3 regions of the Paenibacillus tianjinensis genome follow, and region 1 is predicted to be linked to each of the others. Evidence: riboswitches for the same ligand, from Rfam matches in the RefSeq annotation. Region 1 holds a riboswitch; each other region holds the start of a gene.
The links. A riboswitch is a leader RNA that binds a small molecule or an ion and turns the genes downstream of it on or off. The one in region 1 is predicted to bind cyclic di-AMP.
Positions count from the first base shown of each region.

Region 1 (9,846 bases):
TGAACAAAAGATCGAAAAAATAAGCTCCTTTCAAAACTATCAACACATTTTCTACACAGACATTTCTTACAATGAAAATATAACAAATCTTATTTTGTGGAGGTAATGATATGGATTGGTCTTGGTTAGCTGTGCTGGTATGTCCGTTAATGATGATATTTATGATGTTTGGTATGCGTGGTGGACACGGCCATGGTCCGCATAAGAAACAGCTATCCGCCGGTGTGGTGGAGCAAGAATTATTGCAGTTAAAAGCACAAAATGAGTTGTTGCAAAAGGAAGTGCAAGATTTAAAGAATAGAGCTGTTTAAAGGTAGGAGATAGGCGGGATTACTCGAAAAAAGACTCCGGAGATGATCTCCGGAGTCTTTCATCTTACTATTAATGAGTCATTCCACTCATGCCGCCCATACTGCTTACAATCTCGGGATTAACCATTCCGAAGATCATTGCGATGTGTGCAACGACCAGGAATCCGCTGACAAGAATAAAGTGGAGTTTCAGCTTTTCTTCCTCCGTACGCTTACGTCCAATAAGGCCAAGGTCCAGCAGGGCAAGAGGCAGTAGGAAGATTACACCGCTCAAATAGAATCCTACCGCGACTACATCTACCCAGGTATGCCATTCCCCATTTACAGTCAGAGGGACAAAAGCGGTCGGGAACAGATATAGGAATACTCCTGTAAAGTACAGACCGGCCAAAATGCTGCAGATCCGGTTAAAAGCTCTTAGGCTGCCTTTGACATTTTTGTTGAAAAGAATAAAAAACTCGGTCACCGTAATGGTCTCAGCAAAAATGACCGGGATTGCCATAAAAATGATCAGATTCCATGGCTGGTTGTCCATCAAAAGGGACATGTAATGCGTCATATTCATTCGTTTATTTCCCCCATCTAATATTGTTACTACAAAGTTAGTATAGGGGGAAAGTGTGTGGAAAGTATGGAGATTTCCTTTACAATGATCAGGGCGAACTATATAATTGGATTAATTTTATATTGCTATATCCGGAGGAGCCTGCCAACAGCGGGCTCTTTTTGTGTTTTTAACTGGAATAAATTTACTCATTCTGATGAACCGCTTAATTCCGTCCAGGAAGCGGGGGAACCAATGATCCCGGGGTGAATCTCGAGAGATCGAGTAGGGCAGCTCTCTAGCCCGAATCCGGCAGCTAACCCCGTAAGCGTCCAAGAGAGGGGCACATGTAATGACGCATATTGAAGTCAATGAAACCACACTGTATTACGAAATGTCCGGCAGTGGTCTACCTATTGTTTTTATTCATGATCATTCAACCTCCCATCAAATATTTGAACCTCAAGCGGATTATTTCAGCAAGCGGGCTAAGGTGATCGTCTTTGACCTAAGAGGAAATGGAAGATCGGGGAAAATGAACGTAGAAATTAGCCGGATCATAGACACACAATGTGAAGATTTAAAGGGGCTATTGGACGAACTGGATGTGGTCCGGGCTGTAATTGTAGCTTGTTCCAGTGGGGCCATGATTGCCCGGAAATTTGCATATCTGTACCCTGAACGGGTAATAAATATGGTATTCGTAGACAGTTACTTTCATGGTGGTGACGCAGCTTTAGCCGGAAGAGCGATGGGGATCTTTGAAATATGCGCTTTGGCAGCCCACTATCTCCCTGCGGAAATGTTTATGCGATCTTTACGTATCACATACAACAAGTGGCTCTCGGCCTACCATATTCTGAGAAGAGAGCTTTTGCAGGAACGGACAACAGAATTAATCAAGCAGCGACTGGCGCTAAGACAGGCAGACTCCTTCGGGTTCGCAGCGGGGCTGCAAATTCCCGTTCTTTGTGTAACAGGGAATCTGAATGAAAGGGTTCTGGAGCAGGCAAAAAAAACGGTGGCTCAATATCCGCTTGCTCGTTTAGCGATACTTGATGATGCCATGTACCCCAGCCACCTATGCCAGCCGCAGCATTTTAACCGGCTAGTGCTTGATTATTTACAAGACCAGCAATGTTTCCGGCAGGCAGCATCCGGCAAGTAGAAGGGTGATGCATGGTGTGCTTTATTTGCATACGACACAGAGCGTCTTTCCTTATACTGTAGAAACGGCTGCAGAGTTGTTTATTGATGAGGTGAAGAGACGGATCCTCTGAATAAACGAATTCTCTTTACAATTGCTTTAGCGAACCCTATAATGGTACTAATTGTATATTGTTGTATCCGGAGGAGCCTGCCACTAGCGGGCTCTTTTTGTGTTTTTTCAAGGACTGGTGTAAAAATTTGATTGTAACAGGAGCCTCTAATATGTTATTTGATAAAATCTTGTTCTTCCAGAAACTCAAACTGACTTCTTCCAGGATTATTCTGCTCGGTTTTGCTGCACCCATATTACTTGGAGCTGTGCTGCTATCCTTACCGCTATCTTCATCCACAGGTAGTAGTGTAGGCTGGCTGAACGCATTGTTTACCTCAACTTCAGCTGTCTGCGTGACGGGTCTAGTGGTACTCGATACAGGGATGGACTTTTCACACTTCGGACAAATCATAATCTTACTGCTTATTCAAATTGGCGGTTTGGGGTTTATGACCTTTGGGGTCCTAATAGCTGTGGTTATGGGGAAAAAGATCGGATTAAAAGATCGTCTGCTTATCCAACAATCCGCCAACTCTGTGACAACTCAAGGTGTTGTCCGTTTATCACTCAGCATCTTCCTCATTTCTTTTATCGTCGAGACTATAGGAGCATTATTATTAACTCTCCGGTGGGCAAATGAAATGGGGGTGGAAAGATCTATTTACTATGGAATATTCCATTCCGTCTCTGCCTTCAATAACGCTGGTTTTTCGTTGTGGCCGGACAGTCTGAGCCGTTATGTCGGTGACCCGTTAATTAATATCGTCATCTCATGTTTATTTATCATCGGAGGGATCGGGTTTACAGTGATTTTGGATTTGTACCGGAAAAGAAGGTGGAGGGATCTGTCCTTTCACACTAAAATTGTTCTGCTCACTTCCGGATTTCTGTGTATGGCCGGATTTCTGGTGATATTTACGATTGAACTCTTTAATACCAAGACCTTTAGTACTCTCTCCTGGAGCGAACGAATCTGGGCAGGATATTTCCAAGGTGTAGTAACGCGGACGGCTGGTTTTAACTCCATTGATATTGCTGCGATGCTGCCGGCTTCCCAGTTTTTCATGATCTTCCTGATGTTTATTGGCGCTTCATCCGGATCGACAGGAGGGGGGATAAAAACAACTACTTTCGCTGTGATTATGTTAAGTATTATTGCAACGGTTAAAGGGAAGGCTGACGTCCAGCTTCTTAAAAAGCGGATCTCTCAAGAGATTATTTTCAGGTCACTCGCGGTGATGACCATTTCTATGGGGGTGGTTCTCGGAGTTGCCTTTCTTTTAACGATTACAGAATATCCTCATCAAAAGGATTTTCTCGCACTTCTCTTCGAAGCAACCTCCGCCTTCGGAACAGTAGGGATGTCTATGGGGATAACGCCAGAACTATCATCAATGGGCAAAGGGATTATCATAGTTACAATGTATATCGGAAGACTAGGACCCTTAACCTTGGCTTTTGCTCTGGCACAAAAAAGCGTCAAGCAAAAGTATCGCTATCCCGAGGATAAGCTTCTGATCGGCTAGCATTTTGTCCGAGCACTAAATGAATAAGGGGATGAAGTCATGATTGAAGTAAAGAATCTACATTTTACTTACCCCAATACAAAGGAAGCTGCACTTCGCGGTCTTGATTTCACGATACCTAAGGGAGAAATATTTGGGTTTCTGGGTCCATCGGGGGCCGGCAAAAGCACAACGCAAAAGATACTGATCGGAGTCCTCAAAAACTATCTGGGCAGTGTGAAAGTAATGGGCACAGAAATTAAAGATACTGGACCTGAGTATTTCGAGCAGATTGGCGTTGCGTTTGAATTCCCCAACTTCTACACCAAGTTTACGGCATTGGAGAACCTGAAGCTCTTTCGTTCCCTATACGCAGGAGCAACAGAAGATCCATTAAGTCTTCTGAAACTGGTGGATTTAGCCGATGCTGCGAATATGAAGGTTGCACAATTGTCCAAGGGGATGAAGATGAGGTTGAACTTCTGCAGAGCGCTTTTGAATCATCCGCAAATTCTGTTCCTCGACGAACCGACTTCGGGGCTGGATCCGGTCAATGCGAAGCGAATGAAGGATTTGATCCTGGATAAGAAATCCAAAGGCACAACCGTTATTATTACCACGCACAATATGCAGGCTGCCGAGGAACTTTGTGATCGTGTTGCTTTTATTATTGACGGTCAAATAAAACTTATCAATTCTCCCCGGGAACTTAAATTGCTTAATGGAAATAAACGGGTATTACTGGAATACCGCCTTCATCATGAATTACAGCAGGCTGAGTTTTCTCTTGACGGGATTGGAGAGAATCAGCAATTTCTGCAGCTGATCAGGGAGCACCCTATTGAAACCATTCATTCGCTTGAATCCTCTTTGGAGCAGATATTCATCAAGGTTACAGGGAGGTCACTGGCGTGAGAATGAGGTCTGCTGTGGCATTTGATATCCGGTTCCAATGGCGGCACGGATTTTATGGGGTTTACATTATAGTTTGTGCTTTTTATGTGGCACTGCTGCATTTTATCCCTGAGTTGTACCAGGAGAAAACAACGGTTCTGTTAACATTTAGCGACCCCAGCGCGCTTGGACTTATTCTGGCTGGAGGAATTGTACTGCTCGAGAGAGATCAAGGAATTCTTGACCCTTTATTTGTAACACCTATCCGTATACGGGAATACTTACTTGCAAAAGCATGCTCATTATCCGTTTTATCGTTGCTGGCTGCATGGGCAGTGCATGGTATTGCAAACGGTATGCCAGTATCCCCGGTGGCTTTCTCACTTGGAGTACTACTGACATCCAGCTTTATGACGCTGCTATCGATTGGTGTGGTGGCCCGCTGTCAGACCGTCAATAGCTTTATTCTGCTGTCCCAAGTTTATGCATTACCCTTTGTACTGCCGCTGCTTGGTTATTTCAACGTATGGGATTCAAGGATTTATCTGCTGCTGCCGAGCGAAGGAACCTTGAAAATGCTGCAAGGCGGCTTCCATTCTGTATCTGGGGGTAATTATTTATATTCCATAAGTATCCTCATGATTTGGAACATTGCGGTCTATATTTGGGCCAAATGCTCTTATGAATATCATGTCTTGATGATTGTTGGCAGGGGGGAGAGGGAGATGAATAAATATCGCTACCTTCTTGTTCATGATCTCCGTCATGCGGTACGGGATCCGGTGCTAATGGTTGGTTTTTTTGGACCCATAGCCCTGCTTGTCGTTTCCCGGTTTGGCTTTCCGGCTGCAGCAGAGGGGCTTAGCAGGAGTTCGTCATTCGATTTATACGCCTATAGCAGCTTTACGGGAATTACTCTAGCTATTACCATTCCCATGCTGATTGGAACGATGACAGGACTGTTAATGCTTGACGAACGGGATGAAGGGCTGATCTCCTATTACGCTGTAACGCCGTTCATGCGCAGAGGCTATATGCTGTACCGATTGATTCTGCCAATGGGGCTTGCGGTTTCGCTCTCAGGCATTTACTTGGTATTCTCCGGGCTGTTAGAATTGCAATGGGGTAATTTGGCAGTACTTATACTGTTGGCTTTGGAAGCACCATGTTTTACTTTGTTTCTTGCTGCATTTGCGGCCAATAAAGTTGAAGGCTTGGCCTTATCCAAGATCAGCGGCTTGTTCATCGCAGGTACGATTGTCGTTTATTTTGTTCCAGGTGTATGGCAGCTCTTAGGGACTTGGCTCCCTTCTTATTGGATTGCCAAGGTATACTTTGGTATTGAAGCGGCTAGCCTGATTAGGGTTAGTATTGACTTCGGTATTGGCCTTACCTATCATTTGGCGCTTCTGTTTATGCTGGTCAAAGTTTTTGAGAAGCGGGCAGATTGAACGGCTTGATCCAAAATGATTATAAAAATAATGTACATGAGGTGTCGTATGCATCAGTTTAATGATATTTTTATTCAGATCTTGATTTTGCTTGCCATATCTATGGGGGTCATTGCCATTGCCAAAAAAGTGAATCAGCCCTATTCCATCGCGCTCGTCGTGGTAGGAGTCTTACTGGGTTTTATTCATGTTCCCCTATTGGTTGAAGCGGAAGCTTTTATCACCCAATCGCATGTATTCCAGGCCATCATCATCTCGTTGTTTCTGCCGATCCTCCTGGGTGATGCCACTCTGAAGCTTCCTTTCTCTCACCTGCGGGAGCAGCAGAAGCCGGTACTGGCTTTGGCCTTCGGCGGAACGTTATTGTCCTTTCTCCTCATTGGTTTGGTTGTTTATTGGGGATTGGGCCTGCCGCTGATTGTTTCCTTTACTTTTGCGGCCCTGATGAGCGCTACAGATCCCATCAGTGTGATTTCCATTTTTAAATCCCTGGGCGTTCCGAAGAATATAGTAACCATTATTGAAGGCGAGTCACTTTTTAATGACGGAATTGCTGTTGTACTGTTCCAGATCTCATCGGTGTACCTGTTATCCTATATGGAAATGGGATGGGCAGGAATCGGCAGCGGAATTCTGTTATTTTTGAAATTTGCACTAGGAGGAATCCTGATTGGAGCCATAATGGGCTACTTATTTTCTCAGCTTATTCGGCTATATGATGATTTTCCGCTCGAGATTGGATTCTCGATGCTGCTGTTTTTCGGGAGCTATTTTATAGCGGAGCACTTTCATGTATCCGGGGTTATTGCTGTTGCGGTAAGCGGGCTGATCTTCGGGAATTACGGTGCGCGGATCGGAATGTCAGAGACTACCAAGGTTAACATTAATTCGTTTTGGGATGTAATCACCTTAGTGGCGAACTCGTTGATCTTCCTGATGATTGGACTGGAAATTAGAAATATTGATTTTACGGATAAATGGCTGCTTATAGCGGCTTCGATCTTAATCGTACTGGCAGGGCGAACGATTGCCCTCTATGCAAGTCTAATGTTTCTGAAGAATTTCCCGGCATCCTGGAAGATGGTATTGAACTGGGGAGGGCTGAAGGGAAGCCTCTCTATTGCGCTCGCCTTAAGTCTGCCTGTATCTTTTGAAGGCCGGGAGGATATTCTGGTCTTAACCTTCAGTATTGTTCTGTTTTCGCTGCTTGTTCAGGGGTTATCCATCAAACCGCTGGTGAAGAAGCTGAAATTGACTCAGGCAAAGAGAATGTAACCCTGACACCTGCCCTGTGAGAAAGCGGCAGGTGTTTTCATGCTGCATTGTCCGGGGCCCGTTTTATTTTCATCATGATAAAAAGTACTAGCGGCAGGAATATTTGAAAAAAAGGTGAGGACGTATTCAAGGTTATATCACGTCCTACGATAATGTGGTGGGTGTAATTGGGAGATAAAAATGAAACTCCATAGATGACAGCACTCATAGGGAAAACCCACGTTTTAAAAGAAACCCCAGTGATTCTTTCGAGTCCGATGACTGCACCCGTGAAAAACGCGGCCATTTTAATGCCTAAACCCAGAAAAAACAGTAAGATAAAAAGAGCATCCGTACGTTCAAATACCTCTGTTAGCCTAATTAATTGCACGGATTCGAGCAATGGAAGCGTACTGAATGCTGCTAATTTATGGCCCATTACCAGCACGATTAATTGATTCAGGAAGGTCAGTGCTAGTGCAGTAAGGAGATAAACCGTTATTACGGCTTTGGGTAAATTTTTTGCTCTCCGCGCATGCGGATAAAAGACAAGAAATAAAACAACTTGTCCAAAGGGGAAAGATACAATCTCCGGTATAGCGGCTTTAAACACCGGCATCCAGCCGTTTTCCAGAATCGGGAGGAAAAACTCCAAATGAAGGAGGCCGGTAGCCGGAAATAAAATACTGATTATTGTATACCCAACCACCATACCAGGGAACAGAATCACACATATCAAAAAGAACACCTTATATCCGTAACGCACCGTATTTGCCACCACAAGGATAGCAATTAAGGAAACAATCCATAATGGAGTCCGGGTTAGCAGGGTCAGCAAAGTAACCTCTCCTAAATCACGAAGATTCCTTGAGGTCTCATAAGCGAAGTAAGCTACAAACATGAAATTTAGAAGGGAACCCATGTACTTCCCCGTATATCTCCGGAAAAGCTGGAACAAATCCAGATTCGGCTCCTGTCTGTATATGGACAAATGAAGAATAAGCAGGATTAGACCGGCTAAGGCCCCGATGAGCATTGCCAGCCAGGCATCCTGCTTTGCTTCACTGCCCATAAAGAATAAAGTCGTACTTCCTATCTCGAATAGGGACAAACATATCACCAATTCTGATACACGTAGGGTATGCTTCCCCATAATTTTACTCAACCCCCTATATTGGATAACCTAGATTATTCAGACTTCAGTAAATCTACAAAAGAGTTTTGCAGAAGGCCTACCCGTTTTATATTGACATCCACATTAATTTCTATATTCATATCAGCCAGCTCCCCGGGCCAGGAGTTCTTTATCTTTGCCCATTCTTTTGGGTATTTCCTGTGTATTTTGTCAGCGACCCCTATAAGGTCAATTTTCATACGTTGAACAGTGTTCCAGCCCTCTCTCATTTGCGACTCGATTAGCTCTTCCGCTTGGATTTGTAATTTCTCCAGTCCGTGCAGGGATGTTACGTCCTCTTTAGAGAGTGTTTCCAGCAGCTCGCCATTGACTTTAGCATTTACCATTAATGTGAAATTATTATTATTTCGTACAGGGGTTACCTTGACTTTGGCTTTCCGGATAAAAATTGCTGATTGCCTGGACTGGCTATCCAGGGTGCTTAATGTTGTTGATTTGATCTGATCGGTTAGCCAAGCAATCCCTAAGCTTTCCTGCTGATGGATTTCGCCGATTATTTTGGATTTTCGGAACACGGATAAGCCGGATATTTTCAGTTTACCTTTTGTTGAGGTTTGATTGAAAATATCTGTAGAATTCATTTTCACATCAGCCTCTCCCTTTATTGCCAATGTCGGAACCCCGGCAGCGGCGCTGTCTGACGTGATTTTTAGTGCCAGCTCATGCATCGTAACGGAAGGGTAAAAGGATGCGAATTGAGTGTTTTTTTGCAGAATTTCAGAAAGCGCCTGCCCGGGGATCTTTTCCGGCGGATTTAGCTTTTTCAAAAAATCCCGTGCTTTCCCATCGACGATAACCACCCTCACCGTTTCCCGTGCATCCGGATTACGGTAGTAAGTATCCAATATTTCTTCAATCCCCTGCTCGGCAGTTTTTTTACCGATCAGCACAACATTGTTGTGTGCGAAATACAGTCTTCTTGGATTCTCCAGATTACTTACAGACACAGCTTCTCTTATGGTTTTACCGTGCGTGCTGAAGGTATGAACCGGAGATTGTGAACCGCCGGCGCCTGAGGCCCCGCTGCTATTGGAGAGTGCCGATGGGTTAATAATTTGGAAGGTAACGGTCCAATCTCCAGTTCCACCGTCAAAACCTGTTGCCGCAGTGATGCCTAGTTCATTCAGCTCTGTTCGGTTTCCGCATCCAGTGCCCAGTAATACAAGAATGGATAGCAGAAGAATAAACCTAAAACAACGCATTTGGATCACCTCTTATTGTTCTGACTCTTTCATATTGTCCAGTCTATTGCTGGTCCCCTTTGGATACTGGTGAGGGGCTTGTCTGATTCTATTTTTGCTGGATTTCACATTAGGTCTGGTTTTCATTGCCCACCATGGAGCCCGAATGACTAAATCCTTCATATTTGATTTAAAAAAAGGACTGTAAGGCATTAAGTAATCGATCCCAAACGATTTCAGTGAGAGCAGA
Region 1 covers NZ_CP070969.1:2,017,602-2,027,447, forward strand. The annotation lists gene JRJ22_RS08640 (hypothetical protein) at 1-23, shown strand, start outside; gene JRJ22_RS08645 (DUF2933 domain-containing protein) at 111-311, shown strand; gene JRJ22_RS08650 (DUF6803 family protein) at 382-876, opposite strand; cyclic di-AMP (ydaO/yuaA leader) riboswitch at 1,069-1,201, shown strand; gene JRJ22_RS08655 (alpha/beta fold hydrolase) at 1,208-2,023, shown strand; gene JRJ22_RS08660 (TrkH family potassium uptake protein) at 2,287-3,642, shown strand; gene JRJ22_RS08665 (ABC transporter ATP-binding protein) at 3,682-4,536, shown strand; gene JRJ22_RS29200 (fluoroquinolone export ABC transporter permease subunit) at 4,539-5,966, shown strand; gene JRJ22_RS08675 (cation:proton antiporter) at 6,015-7,241, shown strand; gene JRJ22_RS08680 (GerAB/ArcD/ProY family transporter) at 7,279-8,373, opposite strand; gene JRJ22_RS08685 (Ger(x)C family spore germination protein) at 8,409-9,617, opposite strand; gene JRJ22_RS08690 (spore germination protein) at 9,630-9,846, opposite strand, start outside.

Region 2 (9,846 bases), 1.9 Mb from region 1:
CCTGGCGCTTCTATCTCAGGAATAACCCTTACGTTTCAGTAAAGGATAAGCTGGAGCAGCCCTTCAACCTGAGGTAAACAAGATCAGGATGTATTCTATGGTTTCTGCACCGGTTTATTGGGTAAAAAGAAGAGAACCCTAATAGGCCTCCCGCCTTGGCATTCCAAAACGGGAGGCCTTTCCTGCGTTTCTTCAATGTTATAAATGAATGCGCTTTCCCCGTTCTCTAAACTTACAATAACTGCTATAATCGTATATATCCGCAAAAAAATATATTGATGTAAATGAGGGACATGAGATGAAGGATACAGGCATGATCCGGAGTTTGGACAGTCTTGGCAGAATTGTGGTTCCCGTAGAAATCCGCATGACACGAAATATCGACATTGGGGACCCTATCGAATTTTTTATCCTGAATGAGGAGATTATCGTTCTCCGGAAGTACACATCAACAGAATGCACCTTCTGCCGGAGCCTCGACCACGTGACCTACTACAAGGATCAGTTTATCTGCAACAATTGCCTCAAGGAGCTGGGAGATCCGGGCCGCCTCTCTGCGGAACCCGAACCGCTTGAAGACCCTGCTGAAGATGAATCTATCCGTAACAGCCGGAGAACGAAAACTGAAGAAATGAGCCAGCGTCTGGAGAAGGCTATGGCGGAGCACCCGTACGCCAACCAGAAGGAGCTCGCCGGAGTGCTTGGCATCAGCCAGGCCAGAGTAAGCCAGCTCAAGCGAAAGATCAGTACGACTGGCAAATAGCGTTCTGTTACAACATCCTTGATCCCTCATCCAATATAACAAAGGCTTGGACCTTCTAATCACGAAGGTCCAAGCCTTTTTCATGTTAATCTTGCAGAATATTACCTGCTGCTATTCAGCCAGTGCAGACTTCAACTCATCGGAAGAAGCTGCCCACCATTCCTCATTGTGGGAGATCAGCAGTGATTTCAGCGCTGCCTTGTCCGCTGCACCCAGTCCATCCAGAATAATCTTGCGCTTCAGGGCGGCATCCAGCTTATTCACATGATCGGCAAGGATCTTCCAGCCGCGGCGCGCCTCAGAGTCAATCCACATCTCGCAGGCGGTAATGCCTCCGTAGAGCTGGCCCTCCGGCGTACGGTCCACCGCTACCCACACCACCCAAACCTGCCTTCCAGCCGGAACATCCTCACGGTTCGTAGAGAATTTAATTCCCTTCTCCACTTTGCTCTTGGCATGCATGGCACCGATATCGATAACTGCTTCACCGCCGTCAATGATGACTGGCGATACGTTGTTCAGATCAATGGACCCGGCGCCGAAGCCTTTATGCTTGCTCTTCGCGTTCACAATATTCAAAGCAATCTGCTTCTTGCCCTCCGGTTGTACGTTATCCACATGTGCACATCCTTCCCTTTCACTAATAATTTAATTTTAGCTAATAATGCGGCGAATGCAAACATATACATCCCGTAGATGCTTGTCACGGGAGGAATCACAGTTATGAAGCCACTGTCATTAAGGTACATGATCATCTCTGCGACCCTGGCCGCCCTCGCCCTGCTGGGAGGCGCCATATGGGTTCTTTCAGGGCACAGCCCTGCCGCACTGTCCGCGGCTGCGCCAAAAGCGGCCAAGTCCCCCGCTGCCGCGCCTCAGTCCAAAGCTGCGCAGCCACATCTTCCCGAGAGTAAGCCGCTTCCCGTTTCTGAGGCCTTAAGCCAGCGTGTTGCCGAGTATCATATCGATGTACGGCTGATCCCGGATGCAGCCCTACTTGAGGCCTCCGAGACGGTAACCTGGACCCACCCTGGTTTAAAGCCCGTACAAGAGCTCTATTTTCACCTCTATCCCAATGCCTTTGCTTCAGAAAAAACTACGTTTATGAAGGAATCCGGAGGCGAGCTGCGCGGGGACACGATGCCAGCGGACGGATTCGGCAGCATGGCCATTACCGACCTGCGGACCACTGAAGGAGTCTCACTTATGCAGCGTCTGCAGTATGTGCAGCCCGATGACGGAAATGTACACGACAAGACGCTTGTAAAGGTACATCTTCCGCAGCCGGTGAACGGCGGAGAAAGCGTAACCCTCAAAATCCGGTTTGAGGTCAAGCTTCCGAAAATATTCGCCCGCATGGGAACTGCAGGAGACTTTGTAATGGCAGGGCAGTGGTTTCCCAAGCTTAGCGTCTACGAGCCTAAAGGGACTAGGGGAGTAAAGGCGGAAGGCTGGGATTTACACCAGTACCATGGCACTTCCGAATTTTACAGCGACTTCGGTATTTACAACGTTACCATTTCAGTCCCCGCAAACTACACCGTTGGGGCAACCGGCTTTCCGGTAAAGGCTGCCCAGATCAAGCAGGACCGGAAGATCTATCAATTTTATGCAGATGATGTTCACGACTTCGCCTGGGCCGCTTCCCCGGATTTCGTGGTTGCTGAGGAAGCCTTCTCCGCCCCGAACGTACCGGGTGTACGCATCAAGCTATATCTGGACCCGCTGCACAAGGATCTTAAGGAGCGTTATTTCCAGGCCGCCAAGGCCGCGTTGACCGCTTTTAGCAAGTGGTACGGGCCGTACCCTTATTCCACATTGTCGATTATCGTACCGCCCAAAGAGGGGAATGGTGCAGGCGGAATGGAGTATCCGACCCTGATTACCGCCTTCGGCGCAGCCGAAAGCTCCCCTGGCACCTCGCTGGAGCGCACTGTCATCCATGAGATTGGCCATCAATATTTTTACGGCATGGTGGCGAACAACGAGTTTGAAGAAGCCTGGCTGGATGAAAGCTTCACCTCCTATGCGGAGGACCGCCTGATGGAGCAGGAATACGGTGTCTCCTCCAATATTGGCCTGCAGGCCAGTCTTGTGTCCACCTCGCAGCCGCTTAATCTGGAAACCTGGAAATACACGACCGCCGACGGGTATACCCGTAATGTGTACATCCGCGGCAAGCTGGTACTTAAGGATATCGAACGGCAGACCGGAACCAAAACCATGGACGCTATAATGCTGGCGTATGCCCGCAAGTACAGGTTTCATCACCCTTCTACTGAGGATTTCCAAAAGATCGTAGAGAAAGTAACGAAAAAATCATGGCAGGCTTATTTCGACCAATATGTTTACAGCGGCGGGTCTCCTGATTTCTCTGTGGACCATATAAAGACCAGCATCGCCAAGAGTAGCGCAGAGGGAGAAAACGGCCGCTATAAAATCATGGTAAAGGTGAGTAACAAAGGCAGCCAGTATGGTGATGTACCCATCAAATTCACCTTTTCGGACGGATACACGGTAAGGAAAATTTGGAATGGCGGGCAGAAGGCGGCCAATTTTCAGCTAACCTACAAAGCGCCTCTTATGTCCGTAGAGATTGATCCTGACCACTCCATTCTGCTGGAGAGCAAGCACCTTAATAATTTCATGCTGGCGGAGCTTGCGCCGAAGACACTCTCCCGCTGGACGCTAGTATCAACCAAACTGCTTGAAACTCTGCTCGGAACTCTTGTCTGGTGAGGTGAAGGATTGTGAAAAGTGCGATATCCCGCGGCTGGCTCAGCATGAAGGAGCAATTTTATATTCTGATTCTGCTATTTATCTACCGGCTGCTCTGGGGCTATTTTTTGTACAGGTTCATCAGGTCAGCTATCATCCCGGTGCTTCTGCGTTATCCTGATATCCACGCCGGAGGCAGCGGTATCGGGAGGCTGCTGTATTATATCGAGGGGCAGTTCGCGCTCAGCAGCGATCCCGGTGTCCAGCGCTGGCTCTGGATGCTATTGGCATTATCCGCGCTGCGGCTGCTGCTCTCCCCGTTCATCCGTGCCGGGCTGCTGCATGAGCTGCATCAGGAGCGTAAAGGAGAACGAGGACTGTTCTTTTTCCCCGGTATGAAGCTTTACGGGCTACCGGTTCTGGTGTTCAGCCTGTCCGAATGGTTTCTCTCAGCGCTGCCGCTCTATTGGCTGTTGCCCAAAATGTACACGCTGCTGTTAAGCGGTATTTTTGACTATAAGCTGCTGCTGAGGCTGGTTCCGTACCTGCTTGCCTGGCTGCTCTATCTATACTGCATCCGCATAGTTCTGTTGTACATGCAGTTCGGCTACACCGCCGGAACCGGCATGTTCTCCGCAGTGCTGGCTTGTCTGAAGGTGCTGCTTCCCTCTACCGGCGCTTCCCTCCTCCTTGGTTCCGGCGGACTGGTTACCCTTTTGCTGGGTTTTGCAACTTCATTGCTGTGCCCCGGTATGTCAGCCCTGCTGTTCCGGCAATTCTCGCCGCTCCCCTCTACGCTGTTCAAAATGTGGGGAATTGCCGCACAATACCACCTCTGGAGCAGTAAAACATTCCCACAATAATTCAGCTGTTAAAACGGCATATTAAAAGAGTCACTATCCCTGACACAGGGGTGTGACTCTTTTGCCCGTTAATGGGGAGTTCAGCGGAGATTCGGGGGATTTGCAAAAACATAAAACCTCTGATACAATGATGCCTGTACCACTGGTAACAACTTTGTAATCTTTTGAAACTATTTTGACTAACTGTATGTACCTTAATCACTTTAACATTGTCGATACGCAGTCACTGTTCTGGTGCATAAATCGCCAAATTCCCAGCACCGGGAAGTGGGGGAACCATATTTTGGGTGAATTGATCTCGCTTTAGAGGGGTCATAGGGGAACCTTCTACCGAATCCTTAAGCTAACCTCGCAGGCCTTGGAAGGAGTACATCTTTTGACAAGTCACAATTTTTTCCGCACCAATCTTAAGAAGAAATGCACCGCAGCAGCGCTAGGTCTTGTGATGGTATTCACACTGGGGGCAGGAAGCGCATTTGCCGACTCCAAAATGGATACCGTGATTACAAAAACGCTGGGAACGTCGTATAAAACCGGGGGCACAAGCACTGCCGGCTTTGATTGTTCTGGATTCACCAAATACGTATTTAAGAGCGTCGGCCTTACCTTGCCGCGCACTTCTAAAGCACAATTCAGCGTAGGAACCGCCGTTTCCAAGAGTAATCTCCGTTCCGGTGACCTTGTATTCTTCAATACCTTGGGCAGTGGGGTATCCCATGTCGGCATTTATGTCGGAAACGGGAAGTTTGCACAATCATCCAGTTCCCGTGGTGTTACTATCACTTCGATGAGCAATTCTTACTGGGCCAACCGCTACGTTGGGGCCAAACGTGTAATGAGCACAACAGCTTACCAGGCTGTCGCTTACGATTGATCCTTCTCCTCAATTTCGCCTCTAACAACTAAATGTAACTTATACAGGCCCGGAAGCTGATTATTGCCGTAATCATTTCCGGGTCTTTCCTTTTTTATTTCCTTATTCTACCTTTTACACCGATTCGGGGTCCATGAAACACCTTTTTACTTAAAATTCCAACCTATTCAGAGAAATAGCTTACGCCGGGCGTAAATATGCGCCCTTTTTAGCAGATATGACTCTTAAAAAGTGCAAATAATATGCATTAATATGTTTTAAGTGATTGCCAACTGGCTCTGTCTTTGTTACAATTATCGCAGTGAACTTATAGTAACATTTTTGTAATTATTCAAATGGGTTTTACAAAAGTTTTGTCATATTGATTGATCAGCTAATCCTAATCAACAGTCATGCCGAGTTCCCTTCTTCATAAGGGAAACGGGGGAACCAATTTTTGGGTGAATTGACCTCCTATTCACAGAGGGGTCATAGGGGACCTTCAACCGAACCCTTAAGCTAACCTCGTAGGCATTTGGAAGGGGTATTTACTTTTGAAGAAGAAGTTAGCAGCCGCATTATTAAGTTTTTCTATCATTCTTACCATTGGAGCAGGAAGCGCTTTCGCCGATTCCAAAATGGATAAAGTCATCGACAAAGCCATCGGAACTAAATACGTATCCGGCGGTGTATCGACAAACGGCTTTGATTGCTCCGGATTTACCATGTACGTATTTGACAAGATCGGCATTAACCTGCCGCATCAATCCGGCTCCCAATACCAGATGGGCACTGCCATCTCCCGTGACAATCTGCGGGAAGGCGATCTTGTATTCTTTAATACAAGCGGCCGTGGCGTATCCCATGTAGGCATTTATGTCGGTGACGGCAAATTCGCACATGCTTCATCTTCTAAAGGTGTAACTATCAGCTCGCTGAGTGACAGTTACTACGTCAACCGCTACGTTGGCGCCAAACGCATCATGAGCACGGATGCTTATCAGACTGTAGCAACAGATTCACAAGATAATGATGATGTGCAATAAAGGGTTATGAGAGAGGCGCTTTTCCAGGATTTTTGCCGAAATCTTGGGGAAGGCCTTTTTTTTGTCTATAAAAATATTTACCCCTCCCCTCATCTGTAAAACACCTATTCCCCTCAATTTTCGCCATTTCATAAAATATTTTTTTGGGTTTGTCAAGTTTCTCCTGTTTTTGAAAAATAGCTGAGTTGACTGGGGCCTGTTTTGTATATAATTAAGTATATGGATAGAGTATTGTCCTCTTGAAAGGAGGCCTGTGCCATTATGATCAGTTCCCCTGTTACCTTTCATGTTGTTCCTATGGAACCCAGCCATGCCGAGAATATCTGTGAGTGGATTTATAAGCCGCCCTATAATATCTACGGATGGATGCCCTGGGAGCAAATGCAGGCGCTCGGTATTGAATTCGGAGATCCGGTTTTGCGCAGTCAACAGTATGTATCCGTAGTGAACGAGCAAGGAGACCTTTGCGGCTTCGCACAGCTGTTCCCGATGGAGGGTGTGGTCAGGCTCGGCATCGGCATGCGGCCGGACTTGTGCGGTCGCGGAATGGGCCATTTGTTCATGGAAGCCATTGTGCAGGCTGCCCTGAAGCGTTACCCGGAACGGGAAATCGATCTGGAGGTGTTGACCTGGAACCAGCGGGCTATTCGAACATACCAGAAATGCGGCTTCACCATCACCGACACGTATGAACGCCGCACTCCAAGTGGCGATAGGCCCTTTTATTGCATGGTCTATGATAAATAACACTAAATACAGGTAACTTTTAAATTATGCAACGAAAATCGTTCCTTTTTTTGACACAAACTCTATGACAACGCTTTACCATTCGGTATAATGAAGAAAGCAGCTTACATGGAGGGGACGGATGGAGATGCAGAAATGGATCATGAGCGGTTTGTTTTTCGCCGCCTGCGCCTTTGCGGTAGTGCTCTTGTTCACACTGCCAGGCAAAGCAGAGGTCGCAGAAGAAAGTAAGCCGACGATGCCGCAAGTCACACTGGATGCCGCAAGTGCAGAAGCAATCGTTACAGCCAATTGTATTTCTTGCCATGGCGATCAGCTTCAGGGTAATGTAGGACCGAGTCTGCAGCATGAGGGCAGCGAACACGATGCTGAAGGCATCTACAGTATCGTCTCCAAGGGACGTGGGCAAATGCCTTCCTTTAAGGATAAGCTGGCTCCTGAGGAAATCGCAAACGTCGCCCTATGGCTTGCAGAGAAGAAGTAACTGGCCCACTATACAAAATGCCCGTGTGAGGATAAACGGATTATCCGCAAGCACGGGCATTTTTATATGCAATATATTGAACAGTGTCCTAGCGGTTTTTCTCAAAGGCTTCATTAAATTCATGGGCCTGGCGGAAATCAAGCGCTCCGAGGCCGCTCTCTTCTTTTGCCGATAAGCGCAGGATCACAGTCTTGTAGTCAATGGTAATATGCGGATGATGATCGAAGGCCTCAGATATGGCGGCTACTTCATCCACAAAGGCAATGCCCTTCATATATTCGTTGAACATATATTTGCGCACCACAACCTCCTGCTCCAGCTTCCACCCCTCCAGCTTACTTATCTGCTCACGCAGTTCTTCCTCTGTAAATTGCAATTTGCTTCCTCCCTTACTAAATTAGCAGTAAAGTCCATACAGCCCAGTTCTTTACCTACTCTATGAAGCCTTAAACAAAACATCCCTCAGCTTCTAAAAGACCAAGGGATGCGCCAGGATGAAGGCTTTTTTTCGGTTTAATGTATTCTCAATTCCCGGCAAATAGCACTCGTTAGCCTCAATTTTACCACGTGCTGCAGCCGCCGGGCAAACTTGCTGCCTGCGCTGCATCCGTTCTAGACAAGAACTACCGAAGCCAAGTCTTCCTCACCAAGCAAAATGTTGATCCGGTGCGTCTCCTTATCGTAGATCACAACACCGCTGCCCACCTGAATCATAGGCTCATTGCCAAGCGCATAAAACAGATCCTCTGCCAGTGCTTCCCATACTTCCATCTTCGATTCCTGCGGCAGCTCCTGCCATTCGTCCGGCTCCATTTCAAAGAATAGATACCCGTCCGAAATACGCCCAACGGCTTCCGTCAGTTCATTTAAAATCTCGCTGTAATCTCTTCCGTGCTTAACACCCACATCTATCACTCCGTTTTCTCCACAGATGAATAATAACTTACCTTACCCATTATAGCCGAAAAAATGACTTCACAAAAAAGGGAATGCTGACGATAAATAAGAATATACGTGATTTTATTACACACAGGGTGTCCCGCCGCTGTTCACGGATGATATATGCGGCTATAAACGGATCACTTCTTAATTCTCATGGACGAGGTGCATAAATGGAAATTTCAACAATACTTGGTTTGGTCTTTGGTCTGATTGCAGTCCTTTATGGGATGGTGCTCAAGGGTGCTCCGCTTGCAAGCTTGAACACTCCCGCAGCTTATCTCATCATTTTTCTCGGTACAATCGCATCTATTTTCATGGCCTTTCCCATGTCGGAAATCAAAAGCATTCCCAAATTGTTCAAGCTGCTCTTCATTCAGCAGAAAATGGTGCAAAAGTCTGATCTGATCACTTTGTTTATGGAATGGGCATCCATTACCCGGCGTGAAGGACTGCTGGCGCTTGAATCCAAAGTAGACGAAATTGAAGACGATTTTCTGAGAAACGGGATGCGCATGATTATCGACGGCAACGATCAGGAATTTGTCCGTGATGTTTTGATGGAAGATATCCATGCTACAGAAGATAGACATAAAGCCGGAGCACTGATTTTCTCCCAGGCGGGTATGTACGCTCCAACACTTGGTGTACTCGGGGCCGTTATCGGCTTGATTGCCGCACTTGCGGATATGAGTGATATGGAAATTCTGGCCCACGCGATCGCCGGTGCATTTATAGCTACGCTGCTCGGTATATTCACCGGTTATGTATTGTGGCACCCGATGTCTAACAAGCTCAAACGAATCTCCAAAAAAGAAATACAAATCAGACTGATGATGGTGGAGGGGCTGCTGTCCATCCAATCAGGGGTTTCAACCATCGCTATTAACCAGAAACTGTCTGTCTTCCTGACTCCTTCGGAGCGTGCCAAGCTAAGCAGTAAGGAGGGCGGCTCGAGTGAGCAAAAAGACTAGACATGAAGAACACGAAGAGCATGCCGACGAATCCTGGCTATTGCCCTATTCTGACTTAATGACACTGCTGGTCGCCCTGTTCCTCGTTATGTACGCCATGAGTGCTACAGATGCCAAGAAATTTGAAGAAATGAGCCAGGCCTTCAGCAACGCGCTGAACGGCGGAACAGGCATTCTCGACCAGCGGTCAGCAACGCCTACCCAATCCCAGCTCGATCAGGGCAAGCATGATAAGATGGACAACGTTGTTGCCGAGAATACAGGAGAATCGGATATCTCAAAGCTTCGTAAACAGGAACAAGAAGACCTCGAGAAGCTGAAGAAGCAGTTCGATCAGTATATTGATAAAAACGGGCTTAGCGATCTGCTCAGCACGAAGCTGAACCAGTCACAGCTGATGATTACGATCAGCGACAACGCCCTGTTCGCGTCAGGACAGGCAGAGGTAAAAGATGAGTC
Region 2 covers NZ_CP070969.1:98,793-108,638, reverse strand. The annotation lists gene JRJ22_RS00530 (DNA-3-methyladenine glycosylase) at 1-77, shown strand, start outside; gene JRJ22_RS00525 (AbrB/MazE/SpoVT family DNA-binding domain-containing protein) at 299-763, shown strand; gene JRJ22_RS00520 (YwhD family protein) at 875-1,381, opposite strand; gene JRJ22_RS00515 (M1 family metallopeptidase) at 1,487-3,502, shown strand; gene JRJ22_RS00510 (hypothetical protein) at 3,547-4,344, shown strand; cyclic di-AMP (ydaO/yuaA leader) riboswitch at 4,579-4,717, shown strand; gene JRJ22_RS00505 (C40 family peptidase) at 4,790-5,218, shown strand; cyclic di-AMP (ydaO/yuaA leader) riboswitch at 5,602-5,746, shown strand; gene JRJ22_RS00500 (C40 family peptidase) at 5,752-6,243, shown strand; gene JRJ22_RS00495 (GNAT family N-acetyltransferase) at 6,505-6,990, shown strand; gene JRJ22_RS00490 (c-type cytochrome) at 7,118-7,474, shown strand; gene JRJ22_RS00485 (4a-hydroxytetrahydrobiopterin dehydratase) at 7,563-7,850, opposite strand; gene JRJ22_RS00480 (hypothetical protein) at 8,087-8,380, opposite strand; gene motA (flagellar motor stator protein MotA) at 8,587-9,387, shown strand; gene motB (flagellar motor protein MotB) at 9,371-9,846, shown strand, end outside.
Region 2: it holds a riboswitch for cyclic di-AMP, as region 1 does, so the genes downstream of both, JRJ22_RS00500 (C40 family peptidase) here and JRJ22_RS08655 (alpha/beta fold hydrolase) in region 1, are expected to answer to the same signal.

Region 3 (9,846 bases), 1.6 Mb from region 1:
CTCGCCAAGCGCGGCAATCGTCTCCGGGCGGACCCGCGGATAGACCAGAGACTCGTCCCCTCCGGACGCAGTCTCATAGAATCCGCGGATCAGCTCCCCGCGCTCCTGTCCGGAGCCGGAGACGACCACAAACGCGTGCACGAAGTACGCGCTGCTCTGCCTGCGCTGGGCAATGCCGCAGAACTTGCGGCCGCCGATCGCCAGATCGAAATCGCCCGGGCAGTACGAGCCGGCGATTTCTCCGGCCCTGATCCTTGCCGCGGCCTGCGGATGGCTTACGGCTGCGGCCTCGGCAATCAGCGAGGCCAGCAGCCGGAAATCATCGTGAAAGTCCAGCTTGCCCGGAGCTTTCGGGAGAATCAGGGACACATTGACAATCCCCGCGTCAAGCGGCACGGCGGCACCGCCGGAATGCCGGACTGCCGTGCGGATTCCCGCCCCTTCAAGCTCCGCCATCGCTGCTGCGGCAAAGGGCAGCTTGCTGTCCCGCAGACCCAGCGCAACCCCTCCGGGGTGACTCCAAAGATGCAGGGACGGCGGGACCGTTCCCGCTCCAACGTCCCGGCACAGCGTCTCTTCATAAGCGAACGGAATCAGCATATCCTCCGCTCCCGTGACCGGCTGTTCTCCGGCAAAATGCTCAAAAACCGCCATTTCCGCAGGAAGAACGCTGGTCGTTCTCTGCTCCTGCCCGTCAAAGAGTCTGCTTAATAGCCCCAAGCCCTCATGAGAAACCACTGATGATTACCCTCTTCCTCTAAGATGAATATTAGACTGTCCAACTAACCGGCAGCCCGCTCTTCATTTCCGTGAAATTAATACTGCTCCTATTGTAACCCATTCCCCTCCCGGCGCGAAGGCAAGGACACCTAAAGCATTTGAAATCGCTTCATCCAACCGTTATCCTTATACTAAAGAAGATACTCCCCGTGTTAGACAGAATGTGCTGAAGTTCATGCAATACACACACAACCTTTAGGAGTGATGCCGCATGACCGTCGAACAGCTAACGAAGGACCGGCAAGCCAGTAAGACCCGTCAGTGGGAACAGGCGATGATCAAGCTCTATGTTAACTTCCGTGATTACAGCAAGGACGCACTGAAGGATTTCGGAGATGAGGATATTCATCAGGCGAGGGTAAACAGCCGCAAGCTGCTGACGCTGCTGTCGATTCTTGATCCCGATCATTCCTCCACCGGAGAGCTATACAGCACTTTTAAACAGGCCCAGAAGATGCTCGGCAAGGTCAGGGATGCAGATGTTCTGATTCATTCCTTCAAAGAGCGGCGCAAACTGGCGAAGGAAGACGGCGATGACAAGACAGCTGAGCTGCTGAAGGCCGTCATTAAGCATCAGAAGGAGAAACGGAAAGAGTACCGCAAGAAGCTGGAAACCGGGCTTGCGCAGCTGACCGGAAAGGAATTGGACAGGCTCTGGACGGCTTTTCTCGCCGGACCCCTGGAAGCCCTGACCGCCAAACGGGACGCAAACGTCGTCATGCGTGAGCTGGAGGTGGCCTTCGAACAGAAAAAAAAGGCCTGCAAAACGTTGTTTAAAGAACCTGAAGCGGAGTCCAAGGCCGCCTTCGAGGCCCTGCATGAGCTAAGAATATCGGCTAAGGAGCTGCGGTATACCGCGAGCGCCGCGGGTTTTGCACTCAATCAGAAATTTCATGCCCATGAAGAAATCTATAAGAACATTCAGGAGCAGCTGGGAGTGATTAATGACAAGCGGGTCTGGCTGGATACCCTGCAGTCCATTGGACGCGATGAGCTGGGCGTCGGCAAAAAGGCCTGGGGCGCATTTACCGGAAGCCTCAGAGAAGAGATCCTGGAAGCCCTGCACCAGAACGAGGTTGTCCCGGTTCCGGCCGCATTTGCCAAAGCGCCTACATCAGTGCTGAATGAACAATAAGCCCTTATAACTCTTGTAAACCTTGAATAATTACTTTCTGATGTGTAAAAAGGCGGGTAGCGCATGCCTGGCATGCCGCTTCCCGCCTCTATGTGTTAACTGGTACTGCTGCTCACCGCAGCATACTTTCTTAATACGCCTTGATAGGCGGATTTCGGACGCAAACCGACCAGCTTCTCCACCGGCTGCCCTCCGCTGTACACGACCACAGTAGGCAGGCCCATGACGCCAGCCTCTGACGCCAGCTCAGGCAGCTCATCACAGTTCACCTTAACTATAGACACGCTGTCCGCATACTCCTCATCCAGTTCCTCCAGGATCGGCAGCAGCGTTCTGCAGGGCCCGCATCTCGGCGCACCGTAATCAACCAGCACCGTTCCGCTGCGGTTCAGCTCCGCCCGCAGGGTTTCCGCATGCTCCACATTTATAATTGCCATAATTCTTCCCTCCCGTAACTCTATGACTGTACGCCTAACTATTTTCCAGTTCCGCATTTCCGTGCTCAGAAGTCCCGCTCTCCAGCTGTTCCTGCTGCATTGCAGCCATACGCTGCTGGAGATTGAGTTTAATCTGGCTCAGTTCTATAATCTGGCGTTCAATTTCCTCCAGCTTGCTGCGGTAGAGCGGCATCACCTCTGCACAGAAGGCCTCTTTATTCTTCAGTACACAATGCAGAAATCCGGCAATCTCCTCTGTCGACAGCCCCAGATTCAAATACAGCTTAATCGTCTCCACCGTTTCGACGGCCAGCGGCGAATACTCACGGTAGCCGTTGGCCTCCCGGAGCGGTGTAAGCAATCCTTGACGCTCATAATATCGCAGGGAACGGACACTGACACCGGTCCGCGCTGCAAGTTCACCTATTTTCATGGCATTCTCCCCGGGGTTCATGAGAAATGGTCTGCTTCCAGTATAAACCCTGACACCAGTGTCAGGGTCAAGGCTTTTATTTCGCTGGATTTTTTGCTTTAATTTTGAACTATGCTACAATCTTAATTACAAAAATATAGAATCCCAGGAGGGCGATTTACCGATGTCTATTCAACAACTCCATACGCTGGATGAACTGCACCAATATGTCGGGCAACCCGGCAAAAAACTGCTTTTTAAACACAGCACAACCTGCCCGATCAGCGCCAAAGCCAACGAAGAGTTTCTGGCCTTTGCACAGAGCTCCGATACACCGGCAGCTATTGTTCATGTGATTGAAGACCGTCCGGTCTCGAACCAGATTGCTGAAGAATTCGGCATCAAACACGAATCTCCGCAAATTTTCCTGCTTGAAGACGGAGAAGTCCGCTGGAACACCTCCCACTGGAAAATCACCCGTGATGCCATCAAGGAGGCCGTAAGCAAATGAGCCAGTCTGTCATTGTCTACTCTACCTCCGGCTGCAGCGACTGCAATCAGGTAAAACAGCTGCTCACAGAACAAGGCATTCCGTTCGAAGTGCGTGATGTTATGACCAGTACAGTCTATCAGGAGGAAGTAGAGAAGCTCGGCTTCATGGGAGTACCTGTCACTGTATCCGGAGAATATGCGGTCAAAGGCTTCAACCTTCCTGAGCTTAAGGAACTTATTGCTGCAGCGAAATAAATTCATGAATCATTCCAGGAGGCTACAGCCATGTCACAGGAGATCTGGATTAACCTGCCGGTTAAGGATGTTGAGAGGTCAACTGCCTTTTTCAACGAGATTGGATTCCATGCGGTGAGCGTCGGTAACGAGAGATCCAAGCTTGTCATAGGCCAAACGACGATTCTGCTGTTCCCGGATGCGGCGTTTGAGAAATTTACAGGTTCAACAATCGCAGATACTTCCCATAGCGCAGAAGTCATCTTTTCCATTGGTGCTAACAGCAGAGAAGAAGTAGATGCCTTTATTCAAAAAGTAGAGTTTGCCGGTGGAAATATCTTCGGTAAGCCGGGTGAAGTGGACGGGTGGATGTACGGCGCAGGCTTTGCCGACCTGGACGGTCACCGCTGGAACCTGCTGTACATAGATGAGAGCAAAATGCCAAAACGCTAATATGAAAACGCCGGTCACCTGCTTAAGGTCACCGGCGTTTTTATCTCCCTATGAACTTATATTTTTCTAGGTTCAATTTTCGCACTCTGCTGCCTTTTTCCAGTAAAAATCAAAAGATGACGCCTGAGCGAGAAAATGACCAGATAAACGCTGATAAATAGTCTTTTCGGCTAGAGCAGCCTTGTTTCCGCCGCAATTCCCTGCTAATCGGCAATTAGAGAATCCCTTTGCTTTTTTACAAAGCCATGCCGGAAAGAGTATGATTCGTGTTGAATCGATTCGCAAAAATAATGATATTCGAACGCTGAATTCCCGCCCAGCGGGAAACGGGGGAACCATCCGGCTGATAAGGCCATGGGGTGAATCCTGAGGAGACTGCGACTCCCGCATTCTCACCAGGTAGGGCGACTCTCACCGCCCGAATCCTGCAGCTAACCTCGTAAGTGTATAGAGAGAGCCCCTTGATTCCGCCACGTTTTGGCATCAGGCCTGTTTCCGCCTGTATCCGGACCGCAGCAGAGGTTCTCCTCTGCCTGCGGTTTTTGCGCACCGCTATACATTTAAGTTAGACCCTGTAATTCTCTGTCTTGTCCATCTCTTTAATCCAGGAAGGAACGTGCTGACATGCCTGACCTTTTATCCTCGCAGCTGGCCGCTGCCGCCGGATTTGAGCAATATATCCGGGAGTACAGCGGAGGTGTCCTTGCGCTCAGCTCCATTCTGCTCGGGAAGGGCAGTGAAGCAGAGCGGGTGACGGCCGGAACCTTCAACAAGCTGTATGAGCCTTATTGCAAAGGAAAGCTCAAAGCTGCCGACTTTCCGGTAGAAGCCTACCGGGAGTGCATCCTGCAATGCGCAAAATCCGCGAAAAACCGGAATCTGCGCACCTCTAAAGAGTTGTCGTGGGACGATCAGCTTGTAAAAGCCCTATGGTATGGACTGCTGCTTCCGCTGCCCGAAATCGGCAAAATTCTCGGCAAGAGCCTGCCGGTGCTGAAAGCTCAGCTCAGGCAGGTGCGTGAGCACAATGCAGGGCAAAAGCCGCTGAGATCACAGGCTAATTTGTCTATTGTGTAAATGGCGCGCCTGTTCTTCTCACCAATAAAGCCGCAGCAATCCGCTGCGGCTTTATTGGCTTACTTGCCCTTACTGTTGCCCTTACTGTTGCCTTTACTCTTGCTCTTGCCTTTGTTTATCTCTTTGCCCTTACTATTACCACTCTTGGCAAACCGTAAAAAAGCCATCAGGCATCCCAGAATTCCAAGACCAAGCAGCAGAGTCTGCAGCGCCCCCAGCAGTGTTGAGCCTTCGGGCCTAAGCATACTGCTTACTATGATCAGTACAATGGAGACCGTGACCAGCACGGGGGTTTTTATGTTTAATTTCAAAATCACCACTCCTTACTATTAAGGTACACTATAAACGGCCGAATCACCAGTTTTAGTGAGTCCCTTAGCCGCGCGCAAAAAAGGCACCTCCGCATCAACTGCGGAGGTGCCTTTAAATAGCTGTCCCTGAAACGATTTTCTAGCCTAATGGCTGCGCTTGTAATACTTGCCAAAGAATACGATCGCCATCAGCATTCCGGTAATGCCTATACCTGTCAGAAGCCCTTGCGTAAAATCCATCAGATTCGACCCGCTATCTGGAACAAGTCTGCTGGATGTTAGCGAGAAGAAAGATGTTATAAACAGCAGCGCTAAGTTTTGTTGTTGTTTTTTATCCATAATTCCCACTCCTTAAATTTTGTAAGCCTTCATTGCTTTTCTAATCTCTTTGATACTAGGTCGTTTACCATACATCAGGACACCTGTGCGGTAGATTTTGGCGGCCAGCCAGCCTAACAGGAAGATAGTGACCAGCAGAATAACCAGTGAAACTGCGATTTCCCATACGGCCACATCTCCGACACCGATCCGCAGCAGCATGCTGAGCGGTGATGTGAACGGTACGTAGCTGGCGATCTTTATCAGCAGTGTGTCCGGTGCAGAAACGCTGAAGGTCGGAATATAGTAGTTCACAAAACCCAGCATCATCACCGGCATGCTTGCCTGGCCCAGCTCCTCGGTACGGCTCACGATCGAGCCTACAGCGGCATACATCAGCGCATACAGGAAGAAGCCCAGAATATACAGGATAAGGCCGTAAACCAGAATACCTACATTCAATTGACTTAAGTCAAGATCGAAATCCGTAAGAATCCCCGAGTTATGCGGCAGCATCAGGTTCGCCGCAATGCTCGCGGCAATGATCGCAATCTGCAGCAGCCCGACCAGGAACACCCCCAGCACCTTGCCGAACATCTGGCTCAGCGGTGAAGCGCTCGTAATCAGAATTTCCATAATGCGCGAACTCTTCTCTGCTGTGACCTCAGCGGCAATCATATTACCGGTCAGCATAATCGACAAGAAGAAGAGCATCAGCAGTACATAGACAATCACATAATTGATCGCAGGTGCAGACTCATCCTGACCGCCGCCAGTCCCGCTTCCTCCGCCGATCTGCTGCGTATCTATCGTGACCGGCGTGAATATGGCGGCCACCTCCTGCTGTGTCAGCTTACCCTCCGTAATCAGCTGCGTATTGACTTGCTGCAGGGCAGCTTGCAGATAGCTCTGGATATCTCCGTCCAGCTCTCCTTCATTGCTGTGGTATGTGACCGGAGGTACGCCTGCGCCCGCAGCAGTGCCGAAGGTGAGATAACCCTTAATGTCGCCTTCCTTGAGTCCCTTTTGAAGAGCCGCGTCCTCTGCAGATGCATAGGACTCCAGCGTTACCTGGGTCTCGGAGTCTTCGGGCGCCGTATAAGCCAGCAGCAGTTCCGATACCGGGTTTCCGGATTCCGTAACAACTCCGATGCGTGCAGCACCGGCTTCGTCGTCGCCGCTAAACTTGTCGATAAAATAAGGAATGTTCATACCGATGGTAATCAGAAGCACGATGATCAGCGTTGTGATCGTAAAAGATTTAGTCCGCGCCTTATTTTTGAAGGTAAATGCGATAATCGGTCCCAGCTTATTCATTGGATTCACCCACCGCTCTGATAAAGATTTGGTTTAGCGTCGGTTCCTTGATTTCGAAATGTTCAACTTCACCGGCAAGCAGGGCGTGCTGTAATATCCGCTGCGCTGCTCCAATCTCACTGATCGCCAGCACATAGCCCCGCTCCTGCCGCTGCACTGCGGTTACCCCGGCGATTCCCTCCAGCCCGGAGACTTCTCCAACCGTCCGCAGGAATACCTCCTCGCGCGGATAGCCCTTTTTAATCTCGCGGATATCTCCTTGAACCACTGTATTGGAACGGTCAAGAATTGTAATATTCCGGCACAGCTCTTCGACATGCTCCATGCGGTGGGTAGAGAACAGGATACTCGTCCCCTGGTCGCGCATCTCTCTAACGGTGTCTTTTAACAGCTCCACATTCACCGGGTCCAGTCCGCTGAAAGCTTCATCGAGGATAAGAATTTGCGGTTTATGTACAACGGCAGCGATGAAACCCATTTTTTGCTGATTGCCCTTGGAGAGTTCTTCGATCTTCTTGTTGTAATATTCCGGCACTTCAAAGCGGTCCAGCCAGTAACGCAGACTCTTCTCCGCATCGCCTGCAGCCATGCCGCGCAGCCGGGCCAGATAGATGATCTGTTCGCTCACTTTTACCTTCGGGTACAGGCCGCGTTCTTCCGGCAGATAGCCCATCAGATGCTGCAGCTCGCTGCTGAACGGCTTGCCGTTATAGATAATCTTCCCCTCATCGGGATAAATCAGACCAAGCACCATGCGCATTGTTGTGGTTTTGCCGGCGCCGTTGGCCCCCAGCAGCCCATAAATTTCGCCTTGCTCCACCTTCAGGTTAATTCTGTTTACTGCCGTTTTATCACCATATTGCTTCACTACCTGTTCCAGCTTCAAAGCTTCCATTCGTTAGTCCCCTCTCTTCTGGTCAATCAGGATCGGATGATGCCCTTGTGTCCATAAGCTGAGTATTTCATCCAGTTCAAGTGCCCGGCTCTTAATAACCTTTACGCCCAATTGCTGGATGCGTTTCTCATTTTGATGAAATTTCTGGGTAATAAATGAAACCATTCCAGATTGCCCCCAGGTAAAATTCAGAGCATCCGGCAATTCTGCCGCCAAATGCTGCAGTTCTTCCTCATCTGCAGCATTTACCCATACCTCATTCCAGGAGCCGAAGAGACTGTCCTTCTCGGCCATGCCGAGCAGCTGCCCATGGTGCATAAGCACAATATAATCCGCCAGCCTCCGTACTTCCTCGATGATGTGGGTGCAGATCAGCACCGTTGCATTACTCTCATCCATATATTTACGCAGCGCTTCTATCAGGATCTTCCAGGCAAAAGGATCAAGACCGGAAGACGGCTCATCCAGCAGCAGCAGCTTGGGCCGGGCTGCCAGCGCAGCGGCAATCTCGAACTTGCGGCGCTCACCCTTTGACATTTTGCCGAGCCTTGCTCCTTGCGGCACCTCGAATCTGCCCAGTAATTCTTCGAAATACTGCTGGTCCCATGCCGGGTACCACTGCCGGCGGAACTCAGCCGCCTCTTCCGCTGTCCATAGATTCTCTTCGCTCTGCGAGTTCTCCGGGACATAGGCAATGGTTTGCCGCAGGGAGAGCGGCATCCCCTTCCCGTGCGTCTCTTCAAACCAGCGGATCTCACCCTCTTCAGGGAAGCTCAGCTGCATCAGCATGTGCAGCAGTGTGCTTTTGCCGGAGCCATTCTGGCCCACTAGTGCGGTTATATAGCCCTGCGGGAGATTCAGATTAAGCGGTCCGATCATCCGGTTACGCCGTTTCTTGCTTACATTCCGCAGTTCAATGGCCTGTTGTACCATGCAATGACTCCACCCTTCATCCCTGTTTGTTATATTTGCTCTTCACGATGTCCGTAAATATCCGGGTCAGCTCTTCTGCACTGCATTGCACGGACAAACCGACATCGACGGCACTTTCCAATGCTTTGCTGACGGCTTCCCGCTTGTATTCCTCCATAGCGCCTTCTCCCACATGGGAGACGAAGGTACCCGTTCCCTGCCGGGTCCGCAGCAGTCCTTCATTCTCCAGATCCTGATAGACCCGGCGGACCGTAATGACGCTGCATTTCAGATCTCCGGCAAACTCGCGGATCGAAGGAAGCAGTGTCCCTTCTGTTATTCCGCCGCTGATGATGAGTGACCGCAGCTGTGTTTCAATCTGATGGTACAGCGGCTCAGCGCTGTTCTCGTTAATCTGAATGGGTATCCACATCCTTACCACCGCCCTCTCATACGAGATCGCGGCTCTTAAGCCGTTGAATCGTCCATGCGGAGAACAGCTGCACCGATGCAGTTCCCAGCAGCAGGCTTCCCCACATCAGCGGGGACAACAGCCCCCACTCCTTAGAGCAGCTCAAAGTGTACAGGAAGAGATTCCCTCCCGCCAGACTAATGAGCAAAGCGGCAATGATGGACAGCAGCATGAATAGAAACATCCATCCACAGTAGGCTTTGCCGCTGGTCAGCAGTTCGATGAAAATGAACATCCCTGTAACGATCAGCCCGTAGCCGACCCAGGTTAGAGCGAAGGTCAGATAGGCCGGTAGAGGAAGTTCATGCCGCATATCGGAGCTAAGTGTATAGATCAGGCCGAAGAACAGCACTCCGTTCAACGAAAAAGAGAGCACCGTATGAAGCTTTCTTTTGCAGAGGATCACTGCAGATGGAACCGGCAGACTGCGCATGTAGGCCAGCATCCGGGTATAGGAATCGTCCATCACATACTTCATCTTCCGTCTGGAGAAAGTAAAGCCCAGCATAGGAATGACGGTAACGAGCATGAAGTCGGCAAGGACCTTAGCCTCCCCTTCGCCCAGCACATCATCTGTGACCATTCCGGTCATCATCCCCAT
Region 3 covers NZ_CP070969.1:467,592-477,437, reverse strand. The annotation lists gene JRJ22_RS02100 (lipoate--protein ligase family protein) at 1-738, opposite strand, end outside; gene JRJ22_RS02095 (CHAD domain-containing protein) at 992-1,915, shown strand; gene JRJ22_RS02090 (thioredoxin family protein) at 2,011-2,352, opposite strand; gene JRJ22_RS02085 (MerR family transcriptional regulator) at 2,387-2,785, opposite strand; gene ytxJ (bacillithiol system redox-active protein YtxJ) at 2,949-3,275, shown strand; gene JRJ22_RS02075 (glutaredoxin family protein) at 3,272-3,511, shown strand; gene JRJ22_RS02070 (VOC family protein) at 3,542-3,943, shown strand; cyclic di-AMP (ydaO/yuaA leader) riboswitch at 4,236-4,403, shown strand; gene JRJ22_RS02060 (hypothetical protein) at 4,568-5,020, shown strand; gene JRJ22_RS02055 (hypothetical protein) at 5,080-5,331, opposite strand; gene JRJ22_RS02050 (hypothetical protein) at 5,476-5,670, opposite strand; gene JRJ22_RS02045 (ABC transporter permease) at 5,683-6,966, opposite strand; gene JRJ22_RS02040 (ABC transporter ATP-binding protein) at 6,959-7,861, opposite strand; gene JRJ22_RS02035 (ABC transporter ATP-binding protein) at 7,865-8,794, opposite strand; gene JRJ22_RS02030 (GntR family transcriptional regulator) at 8,811-9,206, opposite strand; gene JRJ22_RS02025 (hypothetical protein) at 9,223-9,846, opposite strand, start outside.
Region 3: it holds a riboswitch for cyclic di-AMP, as region 1 does, so the genes downstream of both, JRJ22_RS02060 (hypothetical protein) here and JRJ22_RS08655 (alpha/beta fold hydrolase) in region 1, are expected to answer to the same signal.